4 regions of the Actinoplanes sp. NPDC049802 genome follow, and region 4 is predicted to be linked to each of the others. Evidence: riboswitches for the same ligand, from Rfam matches in the RefSeq annotation. Region 4 holds a riboswitch; each other region holds the start of a gene.

Region 1 (7,386 bases), on a different contig from region 4:
GGCCTGGAGCTGCTGGTGGAGACCGCGCGGCTGTGGCGGTCGCTGGGGCACCACGACCGGCACGGGCGGTTCCACATCGACGGCGTCACCGGGCCGGACGAGTACACCGCCGTGGTGAACGACAACATCTACACCAACCTGATGGCGCAGCAGAACCTGATGGCCGCCGTCGACGCCTGCAAGCGGCACCCGGACCTGGCCCGGCGTTTCGGGGTGGACGACGAGGAGGCGGCCTCCTGGCGGGACGCGGCGGCGGCCGTGCACGTTCCGTACGACAAGGAGCTGGGCGTCCACCAGCAGTGCGAGGGCTTCACGCGGCTGCAGGAGTGGGACTTCGAGGGCACCCCGCCGGAGGGCTACCCGCTGCTGCTCAACTACCCGTACTTCGACCTGTACCGCAAGCAGGTGGTCAAGCAGGCCGACCTGGTGATGGCGATGTACATCCGGGGCGACGCGTTCACACCGGAGGAGAAGGCGCGCAACTTCGCCTACTACGACGCGCGTACGGTGCGGGACTCGTCGCTGTCGGCCTGCATCCAGGCCGTCATGGCGGCCGAGACCGGGCACCTCGAACTGGCCCACGACTACCTGGGCGAGGCCGCCCTGATGGACCTGCACGACCTGCACCGCAACGCGCGGGACGGCGTGCACGTGGCGTCGCTGGCCGGGTCCTGGATCGCGCTGGTCGCCGGCCTCGGTGGCATGCGTGACTTCAACGGCCAGCTGAGCTTCGCGCCGCGGCTGCCCAGCCGGATCAACAACCTGGAGTTCTCGCTGCTCTGGCGGGGCCTGCGGCTGCGGGTGAACGTGACCTCCGACGAGGTCACCTACTCGCTGCGCAACGGCGGCGGTCAGGCGCGGCTCACCCTGGTCCACCACGGCAAGGAGACCGAGGTGACCCAGGTGCGGCCGGTGACCATGCCGATCCCGGCCGCGGTGCCGCCCGGCCCGGCGCCGGCCCAGCCGCACGGTCGCGCCCCGGTCCGCCGATCGGTGCACTGATCAGCGAAAACGGCCCCCAACCCGATCGGGTTGGGGGCCGTTTTCGTGACGTCGGTCAGAGCATCGAGACGTGTACGTGGTCGGTGTGGGCACTGACCCCGTGGTATTCCTTCCAGCCCGAGGCCGGGAACCAGATCATCTTGTTCCAGATCACGTAGTAGATGCCGAGCTCGTCGGCGTTACGGACCAGGAACGCCATCAGGTCGTTGCCGTACTTGAATTCCCTGTCGGTGTCGTAGACCGAGAATCCGCTCTTCTGCAGCGACCAGTCACATGCCCGGCCCTTGGGGTGTTCGTACGGCCCGCCGGAGCGGTAGCAGCCGACGAACATGTTGAAGCCGGCCTTCTTGGTCTGCTTGTACATGTGCAGCGTGCGCTTGGTCACACAGCCGCCGGTGGTCGGGTCGTCCTCGGTGCAGCCCTCGGGGGAGAAACCGCCGGACGAGTTCCGTGGGGCGGGGGCGGCCTCCGGAGAGTCGGCCACCACGAAGCCCTTGGTCACGGACTTGCCGCCGACCAGCCGGAACGCCTTGTCGGCGGCGTCCTTCTGCTTCTTCATCACGGCGGCGTTCTGCTGCTGGGCCTTGACCTCGGCGTCCAGTTTCGCCTTGCTGTCGGAGATCTCGGCGATCGCCGCGTTCAGCTCGCGCAGCTTGGCGTCGTGCAGCCTGTTGATCTCCTCGAGGGAGACCGCCTTGCTCAGGAAGTCACCGGAGTCGCTCGACCTGAGCAGGAAGCCCATCGCGCTCAGGTTTCCGGTCATGTACTGCTGTTTGGCGATCTGGTCCACCTCGGGGATCAGCTGATCCCGCCGCTTCTCCGCCGCCTTGATCTGAGTGGCCAGCTTGGCCTGTGCCTTGGTGGACTGCGCCACGGCGGACTTGGCGGAGGCGTAGCGCCGGTTGGTCGACTCGATCACGTCGTTGAGAGTTGCGTCCTCTTCCTCCTCCTGGGCGGAGGACGAGGAGCCGCCTGGCTCGGCCGCGGCCGGAGTCGCGGGCGCCATGAACATCAGGGCGCTGACCAGCGGCGCCAGGGCAAGTATCAGCCACCGGCGGGGACTTACTGCCATCAACAGTTCCTTCCGTGTCACCGCCGACCGAGTTAGCTGACGGGTTCGGGACGGAAGCGATCCCTACCGCAAATGCGGATACACCCCAGTGACCTGGTTCCCCGGCTCGTCTCGCGACGATTGGGCGGCGGCCTGCCGGCAACTCGGGGGCGGTGCCGTCCTGGCAGGACCGGCGGCAAGTTTACCCGAGATATCGCTCCGGATCAGACCTCAGGAACCGCTAAAAGCGTTACCGGTCAAACACATTCCGTAATTGCAATCACCTGGCGTGGTGGCGTAATTGCGGGGCGTACGAGAACTGTCGATCTGTCGATCGAGTGGGTATGGTCGGTTCGGTTCCCGTGCGGGGGCCGCCGCCTAATCGCCGTCAATGGCGAGCCGGGGAACCATATTCTCCTCGGGGTGAATCCGCTACTAGCGGTAGGGATTTCCTTCGTCCCGAACCCGTCAGCTAACCCGGCCGGCGGCCGACGGAAGGAAATGCCTGTGCAGCAGAACACTGCGCGGCGATTAGCGGCGTTGCTGGCGCTGCTCGTCACCGCGTGCGGACTGGCCGTCGCATCGCCGGCCACCGCGGCCCCCCGGCCGTTCGCCGCCCCCGGAGACTCCGGGGACGACGGTGAGGGCGGCTCCAAGTCCCTCATCGAACGACTCGAGAAGGCCTCCAGCGGTTTCGTGGAGGCCAAGAAGAAGCTGAAGGCCTCCAAGGAACAGCAGGTCAAGCTGACCGCTGAACTCAAACGGCTGGACGCCGAGCTCGGTCCGCAGCAGGACAAGCTCGACCTGATCGCCACGCAGGCGTACACCTCGGGCCGGGCCGGGCCGATGACCGCCGTGCTCGGGGCCGACTCGGCCGACGGCTTCCTGGGCCGGGCCGAGACGCTGGCCATCGTGGCGGCCGACCAGAACCGGGCGATCGAGAACCTGAAGACCACCCGGGAGAACCAGCAGAAGGCCAAGGACGCCCTCGACATCGCCATCAAGGACCAGCAGAAGCAGGTCACCGTGATGGCGAAGCAGAAGGCCCAGGCCGAGGCCGCGCTCAAGGCGGCGAACCAGGGCGCGGCCGCGTCGTCCTCCTCTGACGGCGGCAGCAGCGCCGACGCGGACCCCGGGCCCAGCGGATCGAGCTGCAACCTGGACGACCCGACCGGCACCGGCGGCTGCGTCACCGCGACCCTGCTGCACGCCTACAAGCAGGCCCGGGCGGACGGCTTCACCCGGTACACCAAGTGCTGGCGTACGCAGAACAGCGGCGAGCACCCCAAGGGCCGGGCCTGTGACTTCTCCTCGGCGAAGGGCACCTTCGGCGGGGACGCCACCGGCGGCGACAAGACGTACGGCGACAACCTGGCGAACTACTTCATCAACAACGCGGACGACCTGGACGTGTTGTACGTGATCTGGTATCGCCGGATCTGGTTGCCGAGCAGTGGCTGGAAGTCGTACAGCGGGGCGGGTGGCGACCCGTCCAGCGACCACACCAACCACGTGCATCTGTCGGTCAACTGAACCACCGGGGGAGTGCGGGGCCTACCTGCGGGCGAAGGCCTCGTACTCCTTCATCACCTCGTTGGTCGGCCCGTCGGCGCGGATCTCGCCGGCCTCCAGCCAGATGCAGCGCTCGCAGGTGTCCCGGATCGACTGCTCGCTGTGGCTCACCAGGAACACCGTGCCGGCCTGCGCACGCAGCTCCCGGACCCGGGCCTCGCTGCGCTTGCGGAACTTGGCGTCACCGGTGGCCAGCGCCTCGTCGATCAGGAGCACGTCGTGCTGCTTGGCCGCCGCGATCGAGAAACGCAGCCGGGCCGACATGCCCGAGGAGTACGTCCGCATCGGCAACGACGAGAAGTCGCCCTTGTCGTTGATGCCGGAGAACTCGATGATGCCGTTCTTCTTCGCCTTCACCTCGGCCGGCGACATGCCCATCGCGAGGCAGCCCAGCTCGACGTTGCGGTCACCGGGCAGATCGTTCATCAGGGCCGCGTTCACACCCAGCAGGGACGGCTGGCCGGCCGCGTAGATCGCGCCCCGGGAGACCGGGAGCAGGCCGGCCACCGCGCGCAGCAGGGTCGACTTGCCCGAGCCGTTGGTGCCGATCAGGCCGATCGCCTCGCCCTTGTAGGCGACGAAGCTGACGCCCTTGACCGCGTGCACCTCACGGATGTTCGCGCTCTTGGTCCGGGTGGCCAGGCGCTTGAAGCTGGCCAGCGGGCTGGAACTCCCCCCGCCCGCCTGGTGGACGCGGTAGATGATGTGGGCCTGGTCGGCGATGACGGTGGGGATGCGCTCGTTGTCAGCCACGGCCGTAGCCCTTCTCTCCGCGCCAGAAATAGACGAAACCGCCGATGCCGACGGCCAGGCTCCAGGCCACGGCCTCGATCCACAGTACGGTGGGCGTGTTGGCCCGCGGGGCACCCTCGAGGAGCGCGTGGCGCATCAGTTCGATGTAGACCAGCAGCGGATTGGCCTCGACCACCTGCAGCTGCCAGCCGGACAGGCCGGCATTCTCGAACCTGGTGACCGGGTAGAGCACGGCCGAGCCGTACAGCCAGAACCGCATGATGAACGGGATCAGCTGCTTGACGTCGCGCACCTTGGAGCCGTAGCGGGCCATGAAGAGGCCCAGGCCGACGTTGAAGAACGAATGGAGCACCAGCACCACCGGCACGATCAGCCACTCTGCGGTGATCGGCTCACGGGTGACCAGGACGATGCCGGACAGGACGACCAGGGCGACCATGAAGTTCCGGATCTCCACCAGGGCGGCCGAGAGCGGCAGGCTCGCGCGGGGGAAGTGCAGCGCGCGGATCAGGCCCAGGTTGCTGGTGATCGCGTTCGTCCCGCTCTGCACCACCGACTGGGTGAACTGGAAGGTGAAAACCCCGACGCAGAGGTACGCGATGAAGTTGTCCATGTCGCCGTGAGCCTGGAGGATCACGCCGAAGATGACGTAGTAGACCGCCGCGTTGATGACCGGGGTGAGAACCTGCCACACCGCGCCGAGCTTGGTATTGCCCAGTGCGGAAGTCATCTTCGCGCTGGAGTGCGCCCGGATGAAGTGCCGGTACGCCCATAGCTGCCGGGTGTACTCCGGAAGGCTCGGAAGCCGACCGGACGCGCTCAGTCCGTTGCGCCGGGCCAGCTCCTTGAGGGAGAGGCCGGCGTCGGTCTCGGCGACCGCCGTCTCTGGCATGGGGTGGTGCTCCGATCTGGTCGGCCCGTACGGCGTAGCGGGATCCGATGCCTGGTGCGAGGTCACAGCATGCAGCATGACAGGCGCCCGCGGCAGCCGATGGAACGGGTTCGTATCGACGTGGCTGTGACGGTAGCTGACCAATCGGCGGAACGCAACCGTTACGTCGTAGCGTTATAGTGACCGTGTGGCGACAAACAAGCGCGCACCAGCCGGAGCGGCGGTGCTCCGAGGCGACATCACCGTGGCGATCCGTAAGGCCGTCATGAGTGAGCTGGCAGAGGTCGGTTACGGCCGTCTCTCCATCGAAGCGGTGGCCCGCCGTGCCGGAGTCGGCAAGACGGCGATCTACCGTCGATGGAGCAACAAACTCGAGATGGTAATGGAGATAGTCTCGGATGTCGCGGAGCGGAAGGTTCCACTTCCCGACACCGGAAGTTTCTCCGGAGACCTCCAGCTCCTCCTGATGATCGTGAGCACGGCGCTCCAGCACCGGATCGCGTCCCAGATCATCCCCGACCTGATGGCCGAGGCGGCCCGCAACCCGCAGATCGCCGAGACCCTGCAACGGGCCCTCCGGACCCACCAGCAGGCCGTCGGCGAGAAACTGATCGGGCAGGCGGTGACCCGCGGCGAGCTGCCCGAGGGCACCGACCCGGAGATGGCGGTGGACATGATCCTGGGGCCGCTCTACTGGCGGCTGGCCGTGGCCCGGCAGCCGATCGGCGAGGACTACCTGGAGAAGTTCACGACGGCGGTGACCGCCGCGCTGCGCGCCACCGGCTGACCGGCAACCGGGCGCACACCGGATCGCTCCCCATCGCAACTCAGCGAACCCAGCGACGCGGGCCGTGAGTGCCGACCGGAGAGGCTGACCCCGACCAGACCCCTCCGGAGCCGGCGACATGACCTCTCCCTGTGACGCACCCGTCGACTTCACCGTCCTCGACGCCGTCTCGCTGCTCGCCATCGCGATGGGCGGCTCGGCGAACCCGCAAGCCAGATCCGGTGTGCCCCGGCGCCCGGTGGTGACCAGCGCCTCAGTGGCGGGCGCCTGGCGCAGCACCGACGGCGGGGTCCGGTTGCGCCTGCGCGCCGACGGCACGTACGCCGGTGAGGTGACCGGCCGGCGCCGGCCGGTCCGCGGCACCTACCGGATCGACGGCGAGTCGTTGCTGCTCCGGGACGACACCGGGCTGCAGACGGCGGTCACCGTGTACGAGGGCGAGCTGGAGATGGCCGGCCACCGCCTGCGCCCGGCCGGCTGACCGGTTTCCCTTCCGGCTGCCCGGGAGTGATGCTGTTCGCCATGATCGAATGGTTGAACAGCCCGGCGCTGGTGGCGTTCGGCGTCCCGACGTCCTGGGCCGAGGTGCTCGGTTTCCTGACCGGGCTGGTGAATGTCGGCCTGCTGGTCCGGCGGCACATCCTCAACTGGCCGCTCGGCATCCTCAACGTCCTGCTGCTGATGGTCGTCTTCTGGTCGGCGGGCCTGTACGCCGACGCCGGCCTGCAGATCGTCTACGTGGTCCTCGGCTTCTACGGCTGGTGGGCCTGGCTCTACGGCGGCCAGGACCGGACCGCCCTGGAGGTCCGCTCCACCACCCGTTCCGAGTGGATCGGGCTGGCCGTGGCCGGGACGCTGCTCACCGCCGCCCTCTGGCTCTTCCTGGACCGGCTCACCGGCTCCACGGTCCCGCTGGCCGACGCGCTCACCACGGCACTGTCGCTGCTCGCCACCTACGGCCAGACCCGCAAGCTGGTGGAGAGCTGGTGGATCTGGATCGTCGCCGACCTGATCTACATCCCGCTCTACGGCTACAAGGACCTGTGGCTCACCGCGATCCTGTACGTGGCCTTCCTGATCCTCTGCGTGTTCGGGCTGCGCTCGTGGCGGGCGGCGCTGCGGGTACGGACGGGACCGGTCCCGGCATGAGGTACCGGCACGGGCTGATCGTCGGGAAGTTCTACCCGCCGCACGAGGGCCACCACGCGCTCATCGACGCCGCGGCGGCCGCCTGCGAGCGGGTCACCGTGGTGGTGGCGCCGTCCTCGGGGGAGAGCATCCCGCTGGACGACCGGGTCGCCTGGCTGCGGGCGGAGCACGGGCCGGCCG
Region 2 (7,386 bases), on a different contig from region 4:
AGATCACCCGGCGGGTACTCGTTGACGATCTCCTCGGCGGTCACCCCGCGGGACTGGTCCATCCGCATGTCCAACGGGGCGTCCTGCGCATACGCGAAACCGCGGTCCGCCTCGTCCAGCTGCAACGAGGACACCCCGAGATCGAACAGCCCACTGTGGATCGCCGGAATCGACAGCTCCGCGAGGACCCGCGGCAACTCGTCGTAGACGGCGTGGACCAGCCGGGCGCGGTCACCGAACCGGATCAGGCGATGCCGGGAATGCGCGAGCGCCTCGGTGTCCCGGTCCAGTCCGACGAGGACCACATCGGGAAACCGCTCGAGAACCGCTTCGGCATGCCCGCCCAGACCCAGCGTGAAGTCGACGTGGACGGCGCCCGGCAGGCGAAGGGCCGGAGCGAGCAGCTCCAGGCAGCGCTCCAGCAGCACCGGCACATGCGTGCCCCGCGGCTCCCCCATGTCGACCCCCCGGATCAATCCCCGCACACGCGAGGAAACACTGTTGCTGTCCGGCCCGGCCGCCCTCCGTACCGCCAGATCCCCATCCGCTCTGTCCCCGCGCCGGCGAACCGGCTGGAAACACACGCCTGGCGCCGGGGAAGAGGCGCCAGGAGCGGGAGCGGCTGGAGATCTCGCAGTACGGCGGGAATGGCGTCCCAGGCCGCACCGGCGGCCCACCGAGTGCCACACCCCTACAGTCCGCCGGGCAGCACCCCCTCCTCGATGCCGGCGAACTCTTCCTCGCTCGCCGAGAGGTAGTCGTCCCAGGACTGCTTGTCCCAGATCTCGACCCGGGTGCTCGCGCCGATCACCACAAGGTCGCGACCAAGACTGGCATACTCCCGCAAATGGGCAGGAATCGTGACTCTGCCTTGCCTGTCGGGCACCTCATCGTGCGCGCTGGCGAAGAACACCCGGCTGTACGCCCGGGCTGCCTTGTTCGTCACCGGCGCCTCACGGAGCTGGCCGGCGATGCGCTGGAACTCCGGCATCGGGAACACGTAAAGACAGCGCTCCTGCCCCTTCGTGATCACGACACCTCCCGCCAGCTCATCACGGAACTTCGCCGGGAGGATCAGCCGGCCCTTCTCGTCCAGGCGCGGAGTGTGTGTGCCGAGGAACATCGGCCCCCACCCCTTTGCCGTGGCGCCCCGCTCCTTCGCGGAAGAGTGGGCCGCCTGTCAACTCGGGCCGGCAGGTCCGGCTGTGTCCCTCCGCCCCTGCCACTGCGCCCCACTCTACTCCACTTCCCTCCACCTGCAACCCGAAAGCGATCGCTTGCGAGGCGTCTTCGCGGACGAATTCCCTGTTCACAGGCGGTGGAGCGGAGTGGAGGGCCGGAGCATGATCAACCCCGTCCGGTTTCCGACATCGAGCCCTCCGAGGGCGAAAACCCGCCCCGGAGACGGCTTCGGCGGCCGCCCGTGGAGGAACGTGGGGGAACACGGAGACGCCTGTGGGGTGTGACCCGAACCGGGCCACACCCCACAGGCGTGTGCTGTCGCTATGCCTTACTTACTACGGCCGCTGCGCGAAGGAACCAACCACGACCGCTGCGCGAAGGCCGTCAGGCGACGAGACGCCGTACGACGTAATTGCTGTTCCAGATCTTGTGCTTGCCGACCCGGGCACCACTGTGCGGCGAGTCGTAGATGTAGCCGTTTCCGGCGTAGATCCCGGCGTGGTAGCCGTACGACCCGTTGCGGAAGACGATCAGGTCACCGATCCTCTTGTTGCCCTTCGAGACGGACTTGCCGTACTTCTGCTGCGAGTTCGCCTTGTGCGGCAGGCTCTTGCCGGCCGCCTTCTTGTAGACGTACTTGGTGAACCCGGAGCAGTCGAAGCGCTTGGGGCCCGCGGCGCCGAACAGGTAGAGCGCACCCTTGTGCTTCTTGGCCTCCGCCAGCACCTTGGCGCCGCTGGCACGGACCTGCACCTTGACCTTGGTGGTGGCCTGCTGGTTGTAGCCGGTCCCGGTGAACAGGGTCCGAACCCACACCGTCTTCGTCGGCTTGGCGGTCAGCGTGACCGAGCCGCTCTTGACGGTGTCGGTGTCCCAGGTACGCCAGGCGCCGTTGCTCCAGCCTTGGAGACGGACCGTGCCCTTGGCGACCTGGCCGGTGGAGGGGTCGATCACCTTGGCGGTGATCTTGAGGGTGGAGCCCCACGCCAGGCTGCGAGTGCTTGTCTTCGTGGCGATCTGGGGCGTGACTTTCGCGGCTGCCGCACTCGCGGTCACCGGGTTGACGGTGGCTGTCGCGGCCGCTGCCGGCGACGCGGCGACCAGCTGGCCGGCGCAGAGGCAGAGACCCAGGGACAGTGCGACGGTACCGGTGCCGACAGACGTGCGACGGCGCCGGCGCGAACTGAGTTCGTGCACGGTAGAGATATCCCTCCGGCACGCCTGCGAGGTTAGCTGTCGGGTTCGGGCGGGAAGGCATGCCCGGCCGCGGGTGGGCGGCTTCACCCCAAGGTCCCCCCGGATGCGCCGCCCGTGGAAGCCGGGCGCCGCGGGGAGAGACCGCGAATGGGTCCCCCGTCCCTGCCCCCGATTGCCTTGTCGTGGTCTGGCTGACTGCGGTGTCGCACCGTCCGGCCCGGGGCAGGGCTCGGCGTGAACCGATCCGGTGCGGCCGGCGGGCGGTGTGCCGCCGGCGAATCTTTGCTACCTGAAATCAGCCATGATCGTCAGCGCCGGATCGATCACTCTCCGTGATTGGCACATTGGCAGGTGTCCAGTTTGTTACCTGACCGAGACAAATGCCGTCGCTCAAAGTGATCGCGCAATCACAATCAGTAGATCGTTACGGGTGAATCAGAACACAGAAAAAGTCCGTCCCCCTGCCGTGAGCACGCCCGAATCGTCCGGACCCGACGAAACACGTGCCAGTCCGTGATCTTGACCGTCTGGCAACTCGACGTAACGTTCCCTTCCGGTACCCTCGCTGGCGTGACGGACGGAATGCCTCTCATCGCCAAGGTCGCGACCTCCGTGTCGAAGACCGCGGCCGCGCTCTCCAGGGCCGCCGGTCGCGGCGACGGCTCGGTGATCGGTGGCTGGATCGGCCTCAAGATCGACCCTGATCTCCTCGCCCACCTCGCGGCGGGCCGCGCCGTCGCCCTGGTCTCCGGCACCAACGGCAAGACCACCACCACCCGGCTCACCGCGGCCGCGGTCGGTGTGCTCGGCCGGGTCGCCACCAACTCGTTCGGCGCCAACATGCCGACCGGCCACACCTCGGCACTGGCCAAGGAGGGGCACACCCCGTTCGCCGTGCTGGAGGTGGACGAGCACTACCTGGCCCAGGTCATCGACCAGACCCGGCCCAAGGTGGTGGCCCTGCTCAACCTCTCCCGCGACCAGCTCGACCGGGCGAAGGAGGTGGCGATGATGGCGCAGCTGTGGAAGACCGCGCTGGCCGGCCACCCCGAGATCCGGGTGGTCGCCAACGCCGACGACCCGATGGTGGTGTGGGCCGCGGCCGGCAGCCGGCAGACCACCTGGTTCAGCGCCGGCCAGCGCTGGCACGACGACTCGTTCGTCTGCCCGGAGAGCGGCCACCCGATCGAGCGGTCCGGCGGCGACTGGTGGTGCACCGGCTGCCCGCTGCGGCGGCCACGCCCGCACTGGGTGGTCGAGGACGAGGGAGTGATCGACCCCCGCGGTGACTGGCACCTGGTGAAACTCCAGCTTCCCGGCCGGGTGAACATCGGTAACGCGGCCACCGCGCTGGCGGTGGCCGGCGAGTTCGGGGTCCGCCCGATCGAGGCTCTCCCCCGGCTCTCCCGGGTGGCGTCCATCGCCGGGCGGTACGCCCAGGTCGACCGTGACGGTCGCAACATCCGCTTGTTGCTCGCGAAGAACCCGGCAAGCTGGTTGGAGGCCTTCGACATGGCCGACCAGGCCCCGACACTGCTCTCCATCAACGCCCGCGACCCCGACGGACTGGACACGTCGTGGCTCTACGACGTGGACTTCGCACCGTTGCGCGACCGGCCGGTCCTGATCACCGGCGACCGGGCGTTCGACCTGGCCGTCCGGCTCCAGGTGAACCAAGTGCCCTTCCGGCACGTAAACAGTTTCGACGAGGCGCTGCGGTCCGTTCCGCCCGGCCGCCTCGAGGTGATCGCCAACTACACGGCGTTCCAGGACATCCGAGCGGAGTTGGACCGTGTCAACTGAGGCCTTGCGGATCGTGTGGATCTACCCGGATCTGCTGTCGACGTACGGTGACCGGGGCAACATGCTGATCCTGGCCCGCCGGGCCGCCGACCGCGGCATCCCGGTGGAGACCTACGAGGTCCGCTCCGACCAGCGGATGCCGAACAGCGCAGACATCTACCTCATCGGTGGCGGCGAGGACGGTCCGCAGGCCCTGGCGGCGCAGCGGCTGCTCGCCGACGGCGGCCTGCACCAGGCGGTCACCCGGGGCGCCGCGGTCCTCGCCATCTGCGCGGGTTACCAACTCTTCGGTCACTCGTTCTTTGCCAAGGGGGCCAAGTGCGCCGGGCTGGGACTGCTCGACATCAGCTCCGACCGGGGCGAGACCCGCGCGGTCGGCGAGTTGCGCGGTGACATCGACCCGCGGCTCGGCCTGCCCCCGCTGACCGGCTTCGAGAACCACGGAGGACGGACCCATCTGGGCACGCACGCCGCTCCCCTCGCCCGGGTGACCGGCGGCATCGGCAACGACGGCCAGACCGAGGGGGCCTGGGCAGGCAAGATCCTGGGCACCTACTCGCACGGCCCGGCACTGGCCCGCAACCCAGCCCTCGCCGATCTGCTCCTGAAATGGGCCACCGGCGCGGATAGGCTTGCGCCCCTGGACGACACCTGGAGCGAACGCCTACGGAACGAACGGCTCGCCGCCGCGAGCCCGGTATAGACCGGCACCACCGAGTCCTGCAACGACGACACCTGGGGCGGTAGGCCTGCATGACCGACAACCTGATCGCCCCGCGGGGCGCTGCACTCCCCGCGGACCCTCAGGCCGTTGACCACGCTGTCGTTCCCGCCGCCACCACGATGGGGTGGAAGCGCCGTCTGATCCGGTTCGCCCTGCTCGGCGCCGGGGTCGGCGCCCTCGCCGGCCTCGCCGCCGTGCTGCCGCTGCGGGAGATCGCCGACACACTGTCCGCCATGGGCCCCAGCGCCGTGTTCGCGGTGGCGGTCCTCGGCGGCATGCTCCTGTCGGTGCTCGTTCCCCGTACCCTGATCACGATGTCGTGCGGCGCCCTGCTCGGCGCCGTGACCGGCGCGGCGGCCGCCCTGGCCGCCGCGGTGATCGCCGCGGTCGCCACCTACTACGCGGGCCGCTGGGCCGGCCGTGGCGCCCTTCAGGCCCGCGCCGGAAGCCGCCTGGCCCGCCTCGACGGCTGGCTCAACCGCCGTGGCCTGGCCGCCGTGCTGCTGGTCCGGTTCCTCCCACTGGCCCCGTTCGGCCTGGTCGGCTACGCCTACGGCACCACCAGCGTGTGCCGCAAGCGCTACCTGCTCGGCACCACGATCGCCGCCATCCCGTCCACGGTCACCTACGCCGTGATCGGCGCCGCGGTCGTCGCCCCCGGCGACATGAACTTCCTCACTCTGGCCCCGGCGGCGTTCAGCTTCGTCCTCTCCACGGCGATCATCCTGCGCTGGCGCCAGACCGCCCGCCGCACCCCCACCCCCGCCTGACCCGGCCTCCCCGCCTCAGCACCGCCCCCGCCTGACCCGGCCTCCCCGCCTCAGCACCGCCCCCGACCACCGGTCCATCTCGGCAGCCCACAAACACCGATCCAGCTCCCCGTCCCGACTGCAGCCACGATCACCGATCCAGCTTCCCGTCCCGGCGGCAGCCACGATCACCGATTCAGCTTCCCACCTCGGCGGCGGCTTTCCTTTCCGGTACGGGCACCGGGCCCTGACCCGCAACGGCGGCTGTCGGCGTGGCGCCGGGCCCAGCAGAGTTCGGCGCGAGCCCTCACCCGGCCGCCGGGCTGTGCTGCCCAGTCACGCTCACCCCACCGCCATCCACCGGCAGCCACTCAGGGACGCTGAAACACCGACGAAGGCCGCACAGAGAAGCAAGCCGTAGCTTGCGGCATCGCTGACCTGCCGATCAGTCATGGCGCCGTGTTGCCCGGCGGACCGGGCCCGCGTCCCGAGCGATGTGTCCTCTGAGAACCCGACACCCATGGTGGGTGTGATGACACCCGTTGCGGGTGTCATGTTTCCGGGACACATATAGGCGTGATCCGTGCACACCTGTCCTTTGCCAATGGAGTTTGTCCGTTTCATCCGAGCATGTTCCTGCTGTCAACAGAAAGCCGGTCTAGAGATCGCCAAGTGGGGCCAGCCCAAGCCGTCACCGACCGACAGGGGGTCCGGCTCAAGCCGTCCTGGTGAAGCCAGATACAACCGTCGTAGCCAGCCGATGGAGCGAAAGCGGCGGGAGGCGGGTGACCGGACGCCCGGCCGGGCCTGCCGGAGCACCGATCTCGGCCCGGCGGGCGCGGCACGGGCTGCAGCCGGCAGCGGGCTCGCGCGGCGAAGCGGGACGGTCCGAAATGTCCGGGGCGGCGTCACGCGTACCGGGAAGATCGCTGTGCCCTCAGGCGAGGGTGGCGAGGTCGGTGAAGTAGCCGGGGTAGGTCTTGGAGACGCAGCCCGGGTCGGTGATCTCGATCCCGGGCGCGCGCAGACCGAGCAGGGAGAGGCTCATCGCCATCCGGTGATCGTCGTAGGTCGCGAACCGGGTCGGCCGCGGCGTTCCCGGGTGGATGGTGAAGCCGTCGTCGTCCTCTACCGCGTCGATGCCGGCCCGGCGCAGCTCGGTGACCACGGCGCCGACCCGGTCGGTCTCCTTGCCGCGGATGAAGCCGATGCCACGGACCCGGGTCGGCCCGTCGGCGAAGACGGCGACCGCGGCCAGCGTCTGCGCGGTGTCCGAGATGTCGGCCATGTCGACGTCGACGCCACGCAGGCGGTCGCCGCCGCGGACGGTCATCGCGTCGGCGGTACGGGTGACCGTGGCGCCCATCCGCTCCAGGACGTCGGCGAACCGCACGTCTCCCTGCAGGCTGCCGGTGCCCAGGCCGGAGACGGTGACCCGGCCGCCGGTGATCGCCGCCGCCCCCAGGAAGTAGGAGGCCGCGCTGGCGTCGGGTTCGATCGCGTAGTCGGCGGGGCGGTAGGCGCCCGCCGCAACGGTGAGCCCGGAGACGGTCACCCCGAAGGCCGCCATCACCGCCTTGGTCATCTCCACGTAGGGCACCGAGACCAGCGGCGAGGTGAGGGTGACGTCGATCCCACGGTCCATCAGCGGCCCGGCCATCAGCAGGCCGGAGAGGAACTGGCTGGAGATGTGGCCGCTGACCTCGACCGGGCCACCGCGCGCGGGCCCGG
Region 3 (7,386 bases), on a different contig from region 4:
CGGTGTGGCCGTCGTGGCGACTCGCGCCGGACCGGTGTCCGGGTGTCGGTTCGACGCGGTGTGGCCGCTGCGGCGACTCGCGCCTACCCGGCGTCCGGGTAGCGGCTTGACGCGGTGTGGGCATCGGCGGGCCGAGTGTCCGGGCCGAGCCCAGCCGCCGGGCCGGCGCGACCAACGGTGGGGAGTCCGGCCACTGACCGACCGGCTCACTCGAACGTGACCGTGGCCTCGGGAACTCCCCGGGCGCGGGCCACGTGGGCCGCCTCCTCCTCGACGAGCCCGCGCCGGGCCGCGGACAACGGCGCGAACACGGTGACCGTCAGATCGACCCGCCTGCGCCCGGACATCCGGGCCCGCCACACCCCGGCGATCTCCCCGTCCACCAGCAGGGCGCCCGGATTGCCGAGGATCCGCCACACCGCCTTCTGCCGCTCCCGGCCGGGCACCAGCAGGTCCCGGTCGCGGGATTGGAGCAGCGGATCCATGGCGGGCAGCCAGCGGGCCCCGCGAGGCTCCGGCGCCGACTCGAGGAGCCCGGCCGACGCCTCGGGCAGCCAGGCCCGCTTTCCGTCCACCCGGACCTCGGCCAGGCCGTCCGGCCACTCCCGCCGCACCACCGCGGTGGTGGTGCCCAGATACTTGGCGACCTCGGCCGGCGACGCCGGCCCGAGGAACCGCAGACAGGTCTCGACCAGCCGGCCGAAACCCTCGTTGCGGGACGGCATCGGCGGCCCGCCGGGGATCGGGCCGAGCATCGCGTCCCTGCCCCGGGAAAGCACCTCCACCCCGCCGGCCAGCCCGGCATGCTGCCAGACATTCGACGCGATGTGCCGCGCACCGCACGGCTTGCAGTCGTAGGTCAGCTCGGCCGGCACCCGGCGGCTCACCTCGGTGCTCACCTCACCCCGGGGCATCGGCGCGGTCAGCACCTCGCGGAACGCCTCCGCCGTCGCGGTGAACGCGCGCACCCCCAGCGGCGTCGCCTCCGGGATCTGGCCGCTCCTGATCCGGGCGGCCGCGTCGTCGTCACCGACCGGCCACAACCGCCCGGTGAGCGCTGCCAGATCGGCGCGGCGATGCCGGTGCGGTGCCCCGCGCGCCGCCCAGACGCTGATCAGACGGTCGTCGTCGAGCTCGCCCACGGTCCGCGCGGCGAGCGCCACCCGGGCCGAATCCGGCGTGAAATCCTGCACGCCGAGGTCGAGGACGGGCAGGTCGGCGGGGCGGGCGTCAGAGCGCTCGGTCAGACCCTGCACGGCCAGCCGGTAGGCCATCACACGCGCGCGATCGACGGCGATCATCGGCGCTCCTCTCGGTCACCGCCGACCGTACCGCCGGGACGCGACGTTTCGCCGGCGATCATGTCGCGGCCCGGAACGGGCCTCCACGTACTCCCAGGTGTCCAGCACCGTCGGCCCGCGCGGCCCGGCCTGCTGGATCGGCGGCTCGGCGGCCGGACGATACCCGCAGCGGCGCGCCACCGACGTGCTCGCCGTGTTGCCCCGGTCGATCCGCAGCAGCAGCCGCCGCAACCCCAGCGTGTCGAACGCGTACCCGGTGAGAAGCGACAGTGCCGCCGACGCCAGGCCGCGCCGCCGGAACGGCCGCCCGACCAGGTAGCCCAGCTCCGCCTCGTGTGACTCGGACCGCACGTTGAACAACAGCACCTCGCCGAGCGGCGGCCCGCCGTCGGCGGTGATCGCGAGCTGGATCCGGCTGCCGCTGACCCGGCCCTGACGGGCCCGCCGCAGATAGGCGAGCCCGGCCTCCACATCGAACGGCGACGGCATCAGAGTCCAGCGGGCAATGTCCGGTTCGTCCAGCAGAGCGACCAGATCGTCGAGATCCTCGGAGCGCCATTCCCGCAGCACGACACCGGTACCCGCCAGCCTCAGCGGGTAGGGCAACGGGCTGACGGTCACCCCTGAATCGTGCCGGTAAGAACACCTTTGCGGCTAGTAGCGATCGACATGAAGGCCGTGAACAGTTCTTTACCGTCCCCCGGTCGGATAGCGGACACCGCTCTTGGGGACGCGGGGCCTCTTCGCCGGCCTCACCATCGAGCACCGGTACGAACCGGACGCCCCGGGCCCGGTGTTCAGCGGCCCGGGACACCGGCACGTCCTCGAGGTGATCGCCTGGTCAGAGCCGCTGGACGGTGATCTCCAGCCCGGCCGCGCGGAGCCGGTCGACCAGGGCGTCACCGATCCCGGTGGCGGGGGTGAGCACGCCGCCGGGTGACTCCGGCAGGCGGTCCCGGTCGAGGGCCAGCGCCAGGGCGGACTCGCCGAGCATCACGGCGGTCGCCGCGTACCCCGGATCGCCTTGAGCCTTGACCCGGGCGCGATAGCGCGCCCCCGACGTGGTCGTGGTGAAGATTTCCAGGGTGAAGTGGCCGTTGCGCCGGGCGTCCTCGCTCGGTCCGGTGCCCGGCGCCGGCAGGATCCGGTCCAGCAGGAACCGGGCGGGTGGCAGCGCGAAGCCGAGGACCAGGGCGTTCAGCCCGGCTTTGAGAGCCATCGCGGTGAACGGGCCGCTCACCCGCATCACCTCGCGGTAGCGGAACCGGCGACCGTAGGCCCAGTCGCGCAACGCGTTGCTGCGCCGCACCACCCGGGTGTTGTAGGACGCCATCACGAACGGCGCGAGGTGGCCGCGCAGGCCGGGATCCACTTCGGATCCGGGCAGCGACACCATGTCCGGTTGCCGTCCGAGATCCGGCTCGGCCGTCCGGTCCGGGCTCAGCGAGTACGGGCTCGCAGCGACCCGCCGCAGCCCGCGGTCCTTCTTCATGACGTCGACCTGGTGGCGCATCGAGTCGATGGTGCCGCCGCTGAAACCGCCGCGCGCCCGGATCACGACGAGCGTGGTGTCGGTCATCTCACCGGCGTCGTCCGCGCGCACCGCCGCATGCAGGACGTGAACGCCGATATCGGACGGGATCGAATCGAAGCCGCAGGAGTGGACGATCCGTGCGCCGGTGCGCTGAGCGGTCTCATGGTTCTCGTCGATGCTGTCCCGGGCGAACAGCACCTCACCGGTGAGGTCCACGTAGTCGGTACCGGTTTCGGCGCATGCGCGGGCCAGCGCGCGGCCGTACTTCGCATACGGCCCGACGGTGGTCACCACCACACGGGCGCGGCCGGCCATCGTGGTCAGCGCCGCCTCGTCGGCCGCGTCGGCGACCACGACCGGCCAGTCGACACCGAGGTCGCCCGCCACCTTCTCCAGTTTCGAGCGTGACCGTCCGGCCAGCGCGATGCGGGCGCCGGACGGCGCGTGTTCGGCCAGGTGGCGTGCGGTGAGCACGCCCACGAAACCGGTTGCGCCGTAAACGATCACGTCCAGTTCCCGCTGTGACTCGCTCATGGCTGCCGATTGTGCACCCTCGGTGGACCGTGCGCTCGCCGTGCACGCGGTCGAAGGCGCGGCGCGCCGAGATCACGACGTTATCCACACAAAGGAAGATCAAAGCCGCTAATTTGTGACTTACAACTCCATTGCCGCTGCACGGTCATGCCCGTCGGGCGCGGCGAGTAGGCAGCCCGCGATGCGGGCACCGTGGCCGGAACGCCGAGTCCTGCCGCTGGTCACGGTCCAGACGAACTCGAACGGCAAGGAGCGGGGGACCCAAGAGTTCCTCGGCGCTGATGCGCCTCGGGGTGAAGCCGCCACACCGGCGGCCGGGCACCTCTGCCCGAACCCGACAGCTGACCTCGTAGGCGTGGAGGACAAGCTCATGGTTCAGATCAGGAAACAGTTCCAACGGGTGGTCGGGCTCGTCGCGGCGAGCCTGGCCGGCGGCGTGGTCCTCGCCGGGCCGGCCGCCCCCGCTCAGGCCTCCGTCAACTGGGAGGCCATCGCGAACTGCGAGTCCGGAGGCAACTGGCGTATCAACACCGGAAACGGGTACTACGGCGGTCTGCAGTTCAGCCGCAGCACCTGGCGCGCCTACGGCGGCGGCCGGTACGCGAGCACCGCCAACCGGGCCAGCAAATCGGAGCAGATCGCCATCGCCGAGCGGGTGTTGCGGGGCCAGGGGATCAGGGCCTGGCCGCACTGCGGGCCCCGGCACGCCTACCGGCCGGCCGCGTCCCGGAAGACCCGGGTCGTCCGCACCTTCGCGCTCCGCTCCTCGGCCACCAGCACGGGGGGCACCTACGTGGTGCGCCGCGGTGACACGCTGGCACGGATCGCGGCCCGCCACGACGTCCGGGGAGGCTGGCGTGCCCTCTACCGCGCCAACGCTCGGGTCCTGGACAGCCCGCACCGGCTGCTCGTGGGGCAGCGGCTGAAACTCTAGAAAGTGGGCCCGGCGCGATTTGAACGCGCGACCTACCGCTTAGGAGGCGGTTGCTCTATCCACTGAGCTACGAGCCCGACGCCCTGAGGGTACCAGCAGGCGGGGTCCGGGTCGGCGCGGCCGACCCGGGCCCCGGGGAACTGCCGGCGGTGTCAGGCCAGGTCGAAGCGGTCCAGTTCCATGACCTTGACCCACGCCTTGACGAAGTCGGTGACCAGCTTCTCCTTGGCGTCGTCGCTGCCGTAGACCTCGGCCTGCGCGCGCAGGATCGAGTTCGAGCCGAAGATCAGGTCGGCCCGGGTGGCGGTCCACCTCACCTCGCCGGTCCGCCGGTCGCGGCCCTCGAAGGTCTCGCCCTCGGAGTCGGTGGCCGACCAGGTGAGGCCGAAGTCGAGCAGGTTGGCGAAGAAGTCGTTGGAGAGCACGCCCGGCGTCGCGGTGAAGACGCCGTGCTGCGAGCCGCCCGCGTTCGCGCCGAGCACCCGCAGGCCGCCGACCAGCACGGTCAGCTCCGGCGCGGTCAGCGTGAGCAGCTGCGCCTTGTCGACCAGTAGCGCCTCGGTGGGGCGGTTGTGACCCTTCGCGAGGTAGTTGCGGAAGCCGTCGTGGGTCGGCTCCAGCACCGCGAACGAGGCGGCGTCGGTCTGCTCCTCGGTCGCGTCGGTACGGCCCGGGGTGAACGGCACCTCGATGTCGAAACCGCCGTCCTCGGCGGCCTTCTCGACGGCCGCCGTGCCGGCCAGCACGATCAGGTCGGCCAGCGAGATCTTCGTGGCGCCACCGGCCGCGTTGAACTCGGCGCGGATGCCCTCGAGCACGCCCAGCACCTTGCTGAGCTGCGCCGGGTCGTTGGCCTCCCACTGGTTCTGCGGGGCCAGGCGGATGCGGGCGCCGTTCGCGCCACCGCGCTTGTCGGTGCCACGGAACGTCGACGCCGACGCCCACGCCGTCGCGACCAGCTCGGAGACCGACAGGCCGGAGGCGAGAACCTTGGCCTTGAGCTCGGCGACCTCGGCCGCGCCGACCAGTGCGTGGTCGACGGCCGGCACCGGGTCCTGCCAGATCAGCGGCTCGGACGGGACCTCTGGGCCGAGGTAGCGGGTGATCGGGCCCATGTCACGGTGGGTCAGCTTGAACCAGGCCTTGGCGAAGGCCTTGCCGAACTCCTCCGGGTTGTCGTGGAACCGCTTGGAGATCGGGCCGTAGACCGGGTCGAAGCGCAGCGCCAGGTCCGAGGTCAGCATCCGCGGCTCCTGCCGCTTCGACGAGTCGAACGCGTGCGGCACCAGGTCGGAGCCCGCGCCGTTCTTCGGGCGCCACTGGTGTGCGCCGGCCGGCGACTGGGTGAGCTCCCACTCGTACGCGAAGAGGATGTGGAAGAACTCGTTGTCCCAGCGGGTCGGGTGGTAGGTCCAGGTGACCTCCAGGCCGCTGGTGATCGCGTCGGCGCCGACGCCGGTGCCGAAGCTGCTCTTCCAGCCCAGGCCCTGCGCCTCGATCGGGGCGGCCTCGGGCTCCGGGCCGACGTGTTCGGCCGGGCCGGCGCCGTGGGTCTTGCCGAAGGTGTGGCCGCCGGCGATGAGCGCCACGGTCTCCTCGTCGTTCATGCCCATCCGGCCGAACGTGTCGCGGATGTCGCGGGCCGAGGCCAGCGGGTCGGGGTTGCCGTTCGGCCCCTCCGGGTTGACGTAGATGAGGCCCATCTGCACGGCGCCGAGCGGATTGGCCAGCTCCCGCTCGCCGCTGTAGCGGTTGTCGCCCAGCCAGGTGTCCTCGGAGCCCCAGTTGACGTCCTCCGGCTCCCAGACGTCCGCGCGGCCGCCGCCGAAGCCGTACGTCTCGAAGCCCATGCTCTCCAGGGCCACGTTGCCGGCCAGGATCATCAGGTCGGCCCAGGAGATGTTCTTGCCGTACTTCTTCTTGACCGGCCAGAGCAGCAGCCGGGCCTTGTCCAGGTTGCCGTTGTCCGGCCAGCTGTTCAACGGCGCGAAGCGCTGCTCGCCACCGCCCGCGCCGCCGCGGCCGTCGAAGGTCCGGTAGGTGCCGGCGCTGTGCCACGCCATGCGGATCATGAGCGGGCCGTAGTGGCCGAAGTCGGCCGGCCACCAGTCCTGCGACTCGGTCAGGATCGCGGCGATGTCCGCTTTCACGGCCGCCAGGTCGAGGCTCTGGAAGGCCTCGGCGTAGTTGAAGTCACCACCCAGCGGGTTGTGCGCCGGCGGGTTGTGGTGCAGCGCGCTCAGGTCGAGCTGGTTGGGCCACCAGTCGCGGTTCGACCGGCCGCCGTGGAAGCCGGAGCCGCCGTGTGCCACGGGGCAGCCGCCCTGGGCGGCCTTCTGCTCGAGTCGTTCCTGGGCGGCGAGTTCGTCTGCCACGAAATCCTCCGGGTAGCGGCGATGGGTCGGCGACGAGTCTGCCTTGCTTTTCTGGAATGAGTCAAGAAAACGAGAGGCGTTCAATCTCTCCCGGTGAAGTTCGAAGGTCACTCAAAGTGTCTTTGTGATGCCGTTCGGTGACTTGTAGTCGATCTGCTTTACCGGTGGGTAACAATGCCTCTACGTTCTGACGTCCGTACCGAAGTGGACGATGAACGGCTCGAAAATCCTTCTCCGAGTACTGCTCACAATGCCCTACCGTTACCTTCCTGAGAATCTTTCGTCATCAGCGGTACCTACGCTGCGGCGGATCAACTTCCTTCGGAGGGTCAACCTCGATGCGTTCCTACATACGCAGCGTGGGTGACGCCGGATGGTCTCTTCCAGTGCCGAGAACCCCTGCGGGTTTGCGTGCGCTGGGTGCTGCCGTCCTGGCGACCACGCTCGGTCTCAGCCTTACCGGCCCGGTTGCCGCCGCAACGGACGCGCCGTTCATCAGCGAGATTCACTACGACAACGTGGGCGCCGACAGCGGCGAGGCCGTTGAGATCGAGGCCCCGGTCGGATTCGACCTGAGTGGCTGGCAGCTCTACCTCTACAACGGCAGCGGCGGCGTCACGTACTCGCCGACGACCACGCTCAGCGGCGTCGTCTCGGCCTCCGGCGTGCACAAGGTCACCATCGCCGGCCTGCAGAACGGCGCCCCGG
Region 4 (7,386 bases):
CGCCGGTGCCGCAGACCGGTCGCATAGGCGGCCAAAAGGCGCGGGTCATGCGAGGTTCGCACGAGGCCGCGATATTGCCCGGGGATCTCGGTGAGCCGCAGGCCGCGCAGATAGGTGTCGACGTCGGCGCACAGGCCCGTGGCGGGGATCGGGTCGACGGCTACCACGGCGCGAGTGGCGTAGCGTGCCGCGAACAGGGCCGCCAGCGTCGCTGACGCGCCGTGCCCGACGATCACCGGGGCGCGCCGCAGTTGCAGGCTGTCGATGAGCATGGCCAGATCGTCGACGAGATCGTCGGGTTCGTAACGGTCCCGGCCGGGCGAACCGCCGTGCCCGGGCAGGTCGACGGCGACGACGGTGGCGTACGGGCGCAGGTCGGCCGCGGTCGGCCACCAGCAGGTCCGGTCGAACAGCACCGCGGGGATGAAGACGACCGGCCGGCCGGTCCCGTCCCACAGGTCGAAGCACCACCGTCCCCCGGCGGCGTCGAACAGGTGGGTGGTGCGCAGCGGCGGCAGGGTCTCGGTCACGGCAGCGCCCCCGCGTCCGGCAGGTGGCGGCCGCCGCTCGAGCGATGCCGCTGGGACTGGCGCTGGCGCTGATGGGTGAGCAGGGCAGCGGGGAGGGCGTGAAGGTTCACGAGGGTTCGGCTTTCCGCGCAGGGAACAGGTGGACACCACCGCCGGGCGGGGGCGTGACGGCCACGTATGCCGGGCCGCCGGGCAGGCACGAGCACGCATCCGGCGATATCGGGATGCGTATGCGTGCGCGGTGTCCTATATGCGGCTTACACCGAGTTGGGTCAGGGCGACAGCAGGTGCCCGGGACGCCATTGGTGGCATCGTCGTGCCGGCTGCGCTGTTGTCGGCACAGGCGGTCAGCGCCGGAAGCGCGACGGTGCCGGCTCGCACGGCGGGTTCGGCGACGGGAGCGCTGACCTCGCAGTGCCCGGCTGTAGTGTCTGCCGTCCGGCCTTCCGGGACGTGCTGCCCGATCGCCGCCACGCCGTGATCCGAAACGTCGTGATGGTGTTCGGCGGCAGGCGCGTGTCCCACGTAGTGCGCGCCGATCGGTCCGTCGGCGCAGTGTGTGCTTTGCACGAGCCCGACACCGGCAAGGGTGACCACGATCAGCAGCCAGCGCAGCAGCCACGGGGCTGTCGGCTGGCACGGTCCGGTCACCGGGCCAGGCTACGACATCGACGGCTCGGTGGCCGCCGGGTCACTCCAGCGGGCGCGGCGACTGCCGGGACGGGTCCGCAGCCGAGACAGGCTGATACCGGTGCCGGGTATCTTGCACGGAATGAGTGAGGCGAAACCGGCCGGGCCGCACGGGTATTCGGCGGAGAAACAGGCGCTGATGGCCCGGCTGAAGCGGGTCGAGGGGCAGATCCGCGGATTGCAGCGGATGGTCGACGAGGACACCTACTGCATCGACATCCTGACCCAGATCTCGGCCGCCAAGAGCGCCTTGCACGCGGTAGCCGTCGGCCTGCTCGAGGACCACCTGAAGCACTGCGTGGTCCACGCCGCGGCGGAGGGCGACGTGGACGCGAAGATCAAGGAGGCGAGCGCGGCGATCGCCCGCCTCGTGAAGTCCTGAGTCGGCCGCCCGTTCCTACCGGCCGGGGCCGATCCATTCTCGCAGCTGCTGCGCGGCCTGCGCCGGGTCGACCGACCCGACCGCCCGTTGCTGTCGCCTGTCCTCGTCGAAGGCAGTAGCGATTGCCGCAGCCGGGACCGGAGTGCGCTGGACGTGCAGTTGGGCCCGGAGCAGCTCTCGCCGGTCGGCTGCCGCCGAGGCCGCCGCGGCCCGGCGCCGTTGCTTGCCGACGGCCAGCAGCGCGGCACAGGTCAACAGGATCAGAACCGCGGCGATGAGTGCCGTCCGTAGCGCGGCAGGGGATGCGGTGCCGGGCTGCGCGACGGCGTTGTCGGTGGGAGTGGCTGTAGCGGTGCGCATGGGCATGGCGGCGACCGTCACCCGGTCGCCGCGGCCGGCACCAACACCGGCGGCTACGGCGACGAGTTCACGGACCTGAGCCAGGTCGAGGTTCGCCGCGGCGGCTTCATCGACGAGGACGGCGACGCTCAGTCTGATGATGTCGCCGGGGGCTTCACGGCGGGTCTCGTGCAGTTCGTCGAGGGCGTTGACGCGCGACGCGCTGCTGCTGTCGTACCGGGTGCCGCCGTTGTCGCCGATGTAGGAGCGCTCGCTGATCCGTTCGGACAGGGCACCGGCGGACGGATCCTGCTGGTAGGTGGTGCGGGAGGTCACGACCTGGTCGAGGTCGAGTTCGACGTTGGTGGTGACCGTCGAACGGCCGGGGCCGAGCACGGTGTCCAGCATGTGCTGCAAAGCGCGGTCCAGACGGTCCTGGAAGGCCGCGGTGGTGGCATCGGCGCCGAGCGCCGCTCGGATGAAGCCGCTGCCGGCGGCCGGCGAAACGGTGTAGCCGCCCGCGATCGCCTGCTGCTGCGCCGACGGGGCTGCCGCGTGCGCGGGCGCGGCAGCGAGACTCAAGCCCCCGGCCAGGGCCAGCGCCACGAGCGCGGTGATCAGCCTCCCGGCACGCCCGCCGCTGGGCGAGGTGTCCGCGCCCAGGGCAGACAGGACGAAGATGTTGTTCACATCTTGCCTCCTCGCAGATTCTCGAACGCCGATGGCCGCCCTGATTAGTGCCGACTCCATCGTCGGACGATGCGGTTGATCGGGTCTGCCTCATCGCTCGACGGCACGGCCGGTTGAAAGGTCTGGTGGTTGCGGCTCGGTTGCATCGCTGCAGGGCCCGCCTTCCGGTGCGGTCGTCGCCGCAACGGACACCATCCGGGCGCCCACCCGGTGACCCCCAAATTCAGGGATAGCCGTCGGTTCGGGCGACGAGCGTCGGACGGTCGGCCACGATCAACCGACCGGCAGTCGCCTCGGGCGCGACAAACCGGGGAACAATGCCGGGGCCACCCACAGCTACCACGTACGAGATCGAGTGTTCCCTTTCACAGATCAAAACCACCCTGGGTCCATCATGTATGAGCAGCCCGTGTCGACAAACCTCGCACCGGTCTTCCAAATCGGACACGTCTCGGCACGCCAATCACTGAGTGTAATCATCTCCGGGAGCCGGGATCGGCGCCGACTGGGCTATCAAGGAGGGGCGGCGGGCACAGGCTCGCCGGTCGTGCCGACCTGGACCACGCCGAGCCCTGCCCCGGTCCGTCGGCACAACCCGCATGACGAGTCATGAGGCAATCGGGGGCAGGGACGGGGGAACCACGAGCGGTCCTCGACCGGCACGCCGCACTGCGGCGACCGGGACATGAGGACCTTGGGGTGAAGCCGCCAGCGTGCGGCCGGGCAACCTTCGCGCCCGAATCCGACAGCTAACCTCGCAGGCGTGCCGGAGGGATTCCTTCACCGTGCGCGTAAGCACCCTGAGCCGGCCCGCCCGTACCCTGGGAGTCGGCGCTATCGCCCTGTCCGTGGGTCTCGGTCTCCTGACCGGCGGGCTCGGCACACCGCAGTCCGCCTCCGCCGCGACGGTCGCCACCACACAGGTGTCCTCGCAGACCAGCGTGGCGTTCAGCCAGACCGGCATCACCGTCAAGGCGGCGGCGTCCCAGGCCGCCAAGTCCAAGGCGGCCGCGAACCGGGTCCTGACCGAAGCGGCGAAGCACAAGGGCAAGAAGTACAAGTTCGGTGCGTCCGGCCCCAAGCGGTTCGACTGCTCGGGCTACACGATGTACGTGTACAAGAAGGCGGCGGGCAAGAAGCTGCCGCACAAGGCCCACCTGCAGCAGCGGTACGGCAAGGCCGTCGCCAAGTCCCAGGCCCGCCCCGGTGACCTGATCGTCATCCGTAAGGGCACGAAGGGCACGCACGCCGGCATCTACGCCGGTGGCGGCAAGATGTGGGCCGCGCCGCGAACCGGCAAGACGGTCACCAAGCAGAAGATCTGGAGCAAGAACCACGTGGTCCGGCGCCTGGTCTGACCACGCGCATGCCCGCGTGCGTCTTGCTCGGGCATCGAACAGCGCCGCCGGCACCCGTCCTTGGCGGGGGTGCAGGCGGCGCTGTCGTACGTCCTACTTCGTGATGCTGGTGAAGCGGCGCAACCTAAGGCTGTTGGCGACGACGAACACCGAACTGAACGCCATCGCCGCTCCGGCGATCATCGGGTTGAGCAGGCCGGCCGCGGCCAGCGGCAGAGCCGCCACGTTGTAGGCGAAGGCCCAGAACAGGTTGCTCTTGATGATGCGCAGGGTGCGCCGCGACAGGCGGATCGCGTCAGCGGCGGCCATCAGGTCACCGCGAACCAGCGTCAGGTCGGACGCCTCGATCGCGGCGTCGGTGCCGGTGCCCATCGCCAGCCCCAGATCGGCCTGAGCCAGAGCGGCCGCGTCGTTGACGCCGTCACCGACCATCGCCACGACCTTGCCCTGCTCCTGCAGCCGCTTGACCACATCGACCTTGTCGGCAGGCAGCACCTCAGCGATCACCTCGTCGATGCCGACCTGCGCCGCCACCGCCCGGGCGACGGTCTCGTTGTCCCCGGTGAGCAGCACCGGCGACAGGCCCAGCGCCCGCAACTGGGCCACGGCGGCGCGGCTGGTCGGCTTGACCGTGTCGGCGACAGCGAGCACGCCGCGGGCCTGACCGTCCCAGCCCGCGACCACGGCGGTCTGCCCGGCGGTGTGGGCAGTAGCGACGGCTTGCTCGACGTCGGCGGGCACCGTCAGCCCGGCCTGGCGCAGCAGCGCCGGGCGGCCGACGTGCACGCTGTGGCTGTCGACGGTGCCGGTCACGCCGAGGCCCTCGGTGCTGGCGAACCCGGTCACCTGCGGCAGCGGCGCACTGTCGGCGGCTGCGGCGGCGATCGCCTGGGCGATCGGGTGCTCGGAGGCGGCCTCGACCGCCCCGGCCAGCCGCAGCAGCTGCTCGCGGTCGACGCCTGCGGCGGGGACCACGTCGACCAGGCTCATCCGGCCGGTGGTCACGGTGCCGGTCTTGTCGAGCACGACGGTGTCCACGGTCCGGGTCGACTCCAGGACCTCGGGGCCTTTGATCAGGATGCCGAGCTGCGCGCCGCGGCCGGTGCCGACCAGCAGCGCCGTCGGCGTCGCGAGGCCGAGCGCACACGGGCAGGCGATGATCAGCACGGCGACGGCGGCGGTGAACGCGGCCGTCCAGCCCGATCCGGTGCCCACCCACCAGCCGAGCGTGGCGACGGCTAGGGCGATCACGATCGGCACGAAAACGCCGGAGATCCGGTCGGCGAGCCGCTGGACGGCGGCCTTGCCGGTCTGGGCCTGTTCGACCAGCTTGGCCATCTGTGCGAGCTGGGTGTCGGCGCCGATCCGGGTGGCCCTCACGATCAGCCGGCCGCCGACGTTGACGGTCGCGCCGACGACCGGGTTACCGGGTGCGACCTCGGCCGGCACGGACTCGCCGGTCAGCATGCTGGCGTCGATCGCGGAGGTGCCGTCCTCGATGACGCCGTCGGTGGCGATCTTCTCGCCCGGCCGCACGATGAACCTGTCCCCGACCGCCAGGTCGGCGACCGGGATCCGTCGTTCGGTGCCGTCGCGCAGCACGGCGACGTCTTTGGCGCCGAGTTCCAGCAGGGCACGCATGGCGGCGCCGGCGCGGCGCTTGGAGCGGGCCTCGAAGTAGCGGCCGGCGAGGATGAAGGTGGTGACGCCGGCGGCGGCTTCCAGGTAGATGGCGCCGGCGCCGTCGGTGGTGCCGATGTCGAGGCTGAATGGGTGCGTCATCCCCGGTGTGCCTGCGGTGCCGAAGAACAGTGCCCACAGTGACCAGCCGAACGCTGCGATCGTGCCCATGGAGATGAGGGTGTCCATGGTCGCGGCGCCGTGGCGCAGGTTGGTCCAGGCCGCTTTGTGGAACGGTAGTCCGCCCCAGACGACGACCGGTGCTGCCAGGGTCAGCGACAGCCACTGCCAGTAGGTGAACTGCCAGGCCGGCACCATCGCCAGCAGCACCACCGGCACGCTGAGCACGATCGACGTGAACAGCCGGGTCCGCAGGCCACGCAGTTCGTCGACCGGCTGCGCCTGCTCGGCCGGGTCGTCGCCGGTCTGCTGTGGTGGCGGCGGAAGCTTCGCGGTATAGCCGGTCTTCTCGACGGTGGCGATCAGATCCTCGGCGCTCACCCCGTCGGGGTAGGCGACGCTGGCCTTCTCGGTGGCGTAGTTGACGGTCGCGACCACGCCGTCCATGCGGTTGAGTTTCTTCTCGATCCGCGCGGCGCAGGAGGCGCAGGTCATGCCGCCGATCGCCAGCTCGATCTGGTTCGGGGCCACGGGCAGCGGCCCGGCGACGGTTGCCATGACGCTCTCCTCCTCAGTTGTGGGTGTGGCCGTCGGCGTCGTGCCCGGACGGGCTCGGCGTCGCGGGCACCGCGGTCGTGGCCGGGGTGCTGCTCGGTGTGACGGTTGCGGTGCCGGCGACGGCGGTGAACTCGGCGGTACGGACCTTCCCGTCGTGCTGGAAGTCCAGGTAGAGCCGGTAGGCGCCGGTGGATGGCACTTCGGCGTGGAAGGCGACGTCGGGGCCGGGCGTGGTGCGGCCGTCGCCGGGTTCGCCGTCGGGATGCACGTGCAGGTACGCCAGATCGCCGTCGCGCAGTGCGACCAGGTGGCCGTACGCGCCGAGGTAGGGCTGCAAGTCGGTGACCGGCCGGCCGTCCTTGCTGACCGACAGGGTCAGCTTCGACGAGGCGCCGGGGGTGAGGTCTCCGGTGAGGGTGACCGTGTAGCCGTCGACCGTCGCGGTCCGGGCGGCCGCAGGAAGCGGCGCGGGCTGGTAGTCACCGGGAGCGGGCACGTCGGCGCCGAGGGTGAGCCCGTCGTGGCCGGTGGGCTGGAAGTCGGCGAAGACGCGGTATTGACCGGCCTCGGGCACCGCGAGCGGGATCGACCAGGTGCCGTCGGCGGCCAGTTCGGGATGTACGTGCTGGAAGCCGGACAGGTCACGGCGGACCACGATCAGGTGCAGGTCCTTGTCGTGGCTGGTCGTGTAGGCGGTGACCGGCCGGTCGTCCGGGCCGGTGATCTGAAATCGGAACGGCTTCGGTGTGCCCGTCGAGAGGCTGCCGCTGAGTGGGGTGAGCCGGTAGCCGTCCTGGCTGATCTGTAGCCCGACCGGCAGCACCGCTGCCGGTGGGGCGTTCTGCTCGGGTGCTGTGCTGGTATGGCCGCCGTCGTGGGCGGCCGGGGTGGCGGGTGCGGCTGCCGGGAAGAGGCTGCCGAGACCGAGGGCGGCCGTGAACACGGCCGCCAGCCCGACCCCGAAGCCGCCCAGCTTGATGGCGGTGTTCATGACTACCTCGCGAGTTCGTATCCGGCCTCGTCGACGGCCGCGGCCACC

What was found. Region 4 has a riboswitch for cyclic di-AMP ahead of AB0I88_RS32830 (C40 family peptidase). Riboswitches for the same ligand answer to the same signal wherever they lie in the genome.
Region 1: it holds a riboswitch for cyclic di-AMP, as region 4 does, so the genes downstream of both, AB0I88_RS07585 (hypothetical protein) here and AB0I88_RS32830 (C40 family peptidase) in region 4, are expected to answer to the same signal.
Region 2: it holds a riboswitch for cyclic di-AMP, as region 4 does, so the genes downstream of both, AB0I88_RS14620 (NlpC/P60 family protein) here and AB0I88_RS32830 (C40 family peptidase) in region 4, are expected to answer to the same signal.
Region 3: it holds a riboswitch for cyclic di-AMP, as region 4 does, so the genes downstream of both, AB0I88_RS06785 (transglycosylase family protein) here and AB0I88_RS32830 (C40 family peptidase) in region 4, are expected to answer to the same signal.

Annotation. Positions count from the first base shown of each region.
Region 1 covers NZ_JBFAMR010000007.1:141,801-149,186, forward strand. Annotated here, with positions in the region: gene AB0I88_RS07580 (glycoside hydrolase family 65 protein) at 1-1,002, shown strand, start outside; gene AB0I88_RS07585 (hypothetical protein) at 1,058-2,074, opposite strand; cyclic di-AMP (ydaO/yuaA leader) riboswitch at 2,079-2,211, opposite strand; cyclic di-AMP (ydaO/yuaA leader) riboswitch at 2,419-2,556, shown strand; gene AB0I88_RS07590 (hypothetical protein) at 2,555-3,586, shown strand; gene AB0I88_RS07595 (ABC transporter ATP-binding protein) at 3,608-4,378, opposite strand; gene AB0I88_RS07600 (ABC transporter permease) at 4,371-5,270, opposite strand; gene AB0I88_RS07605 (TetR/AcrR family transcriptional regulator) at 5,458-6,057, shown strand; gene AB0I88_RS07610 (Atu4866 domain-containing protein) at 6,176-6,538, shown strand; gene pnuC (nicotinamide riboside transporter PnuC) at 6,580-7,206, shown strand; gene AB0I88_RS07620 (AAA family ATPase) at 7,203-7,386, shown strand, end outside.
Region 2 covers NZ_JBFAMR010000017.1:25,239-32,624, forward strand. Annotated here, with positions in the region: gene rsmH (16S rRNA (cytosine(1402)-N(4))-methyltransferase RsmH) at 1-458, opposite strand, end outside; gene mraZ (division/cell wall cluster transcriptional repressor MraZ) at 692-1,123, opposite strand; gene AB0I88_RS14620 (NlpC/P60 family protein) at 1,567-2,238, opposite strand; cyclic di-AMP (ydaO/yuaA leader) riboswitch at 2,386-2,520, opposite strand; gene AB0I88_RS14625 (MurT ligase domain-containing protein) at 2,962-4,182, shown strand; gene AB0I88_RS14630 (glutamine amidotransferase) at 4,172-4,885, shown strand; gene AB0I88_RS14635 (VTT domain-containing protein) at 4,936-5,676, shown strand; gene aroA (3-phosphoshikimate 1-carboxyvinyltransferase) at 6,593-7,386, opposite strand, start outside.
Region 3 covers NZ_JBFAMR010000006.1:168,408-175,793, reverse strand. Annotated here, with positions in the region: gene AB0I88_RS06800 (crosslink repair DNA glycosylase YcaQ family protein) at 207-1,301, opposite strand; gene AB0I88_RS06795 (GNAT family N-acetyltransferase) at 1,317-1,922, opposite strand; gene AB0I88_RS06790 (saccharopine dehydrogenase NADP-binding domain-containing protein) at 2,143-3,369, opposite strand; cyclic di-AMP (ydaO/yuaA leader) riboswitch at 3,590-3,740, shown strand; gene AB0I88_RS06785 (transglycosylase family protein) at 3,740-4,303, shown strand; tRNA gene AB0I88_RS06780 (tRNA-Arg) at 4,308-4,380, opposite strand; gene katG (catalase/peroxidase HPI) at 4,456-6,678, opposite strand; gene AB0I88_RS06770 (ExeM/NucH family extracellular endonuclease) at 7,065-7,386, shown strand, end outside.
Region 4 covers NZ_JBFAMR010000070.1:8,868-16,253, forward strand. Annotated here, with positions in the region: gene AB0I88_RS32810 (alpha/beta hydrolase) at 1-530, opposite strand, end outside; gene AB0I88_RS32815 (hypothetical protein) at 777-1,181, opposite strand; gene AB0I88_RS32820 (metal-sensitive transcriptional regulator) at 1,303-1,602, shown strand; gene AB0I88_RS32825 (flagellar M-ring protein FliF C-terminal domain-containing protein) at 1,618-2,631, opposite strand; cyclic di-AMP (ydaO/yuaA leader) riboswitch at 3,222-3,410, shown strand; gene AB0I88_RS32830 (C40 family peptidase) at 3,417-3,989, shown strand; gene AB0I88_RS32835 (heavy metal translocating P-type ATPase) at 4,083-6,347, opposite strand; gene AB0I88_RS32840 (hypothetical protein) at 6,361-7,338, opposite strand; gene AB0I88_RS32845 (heavy metal-associated domain-containing protein) at 7,341-7,386, opposite strand, start outside.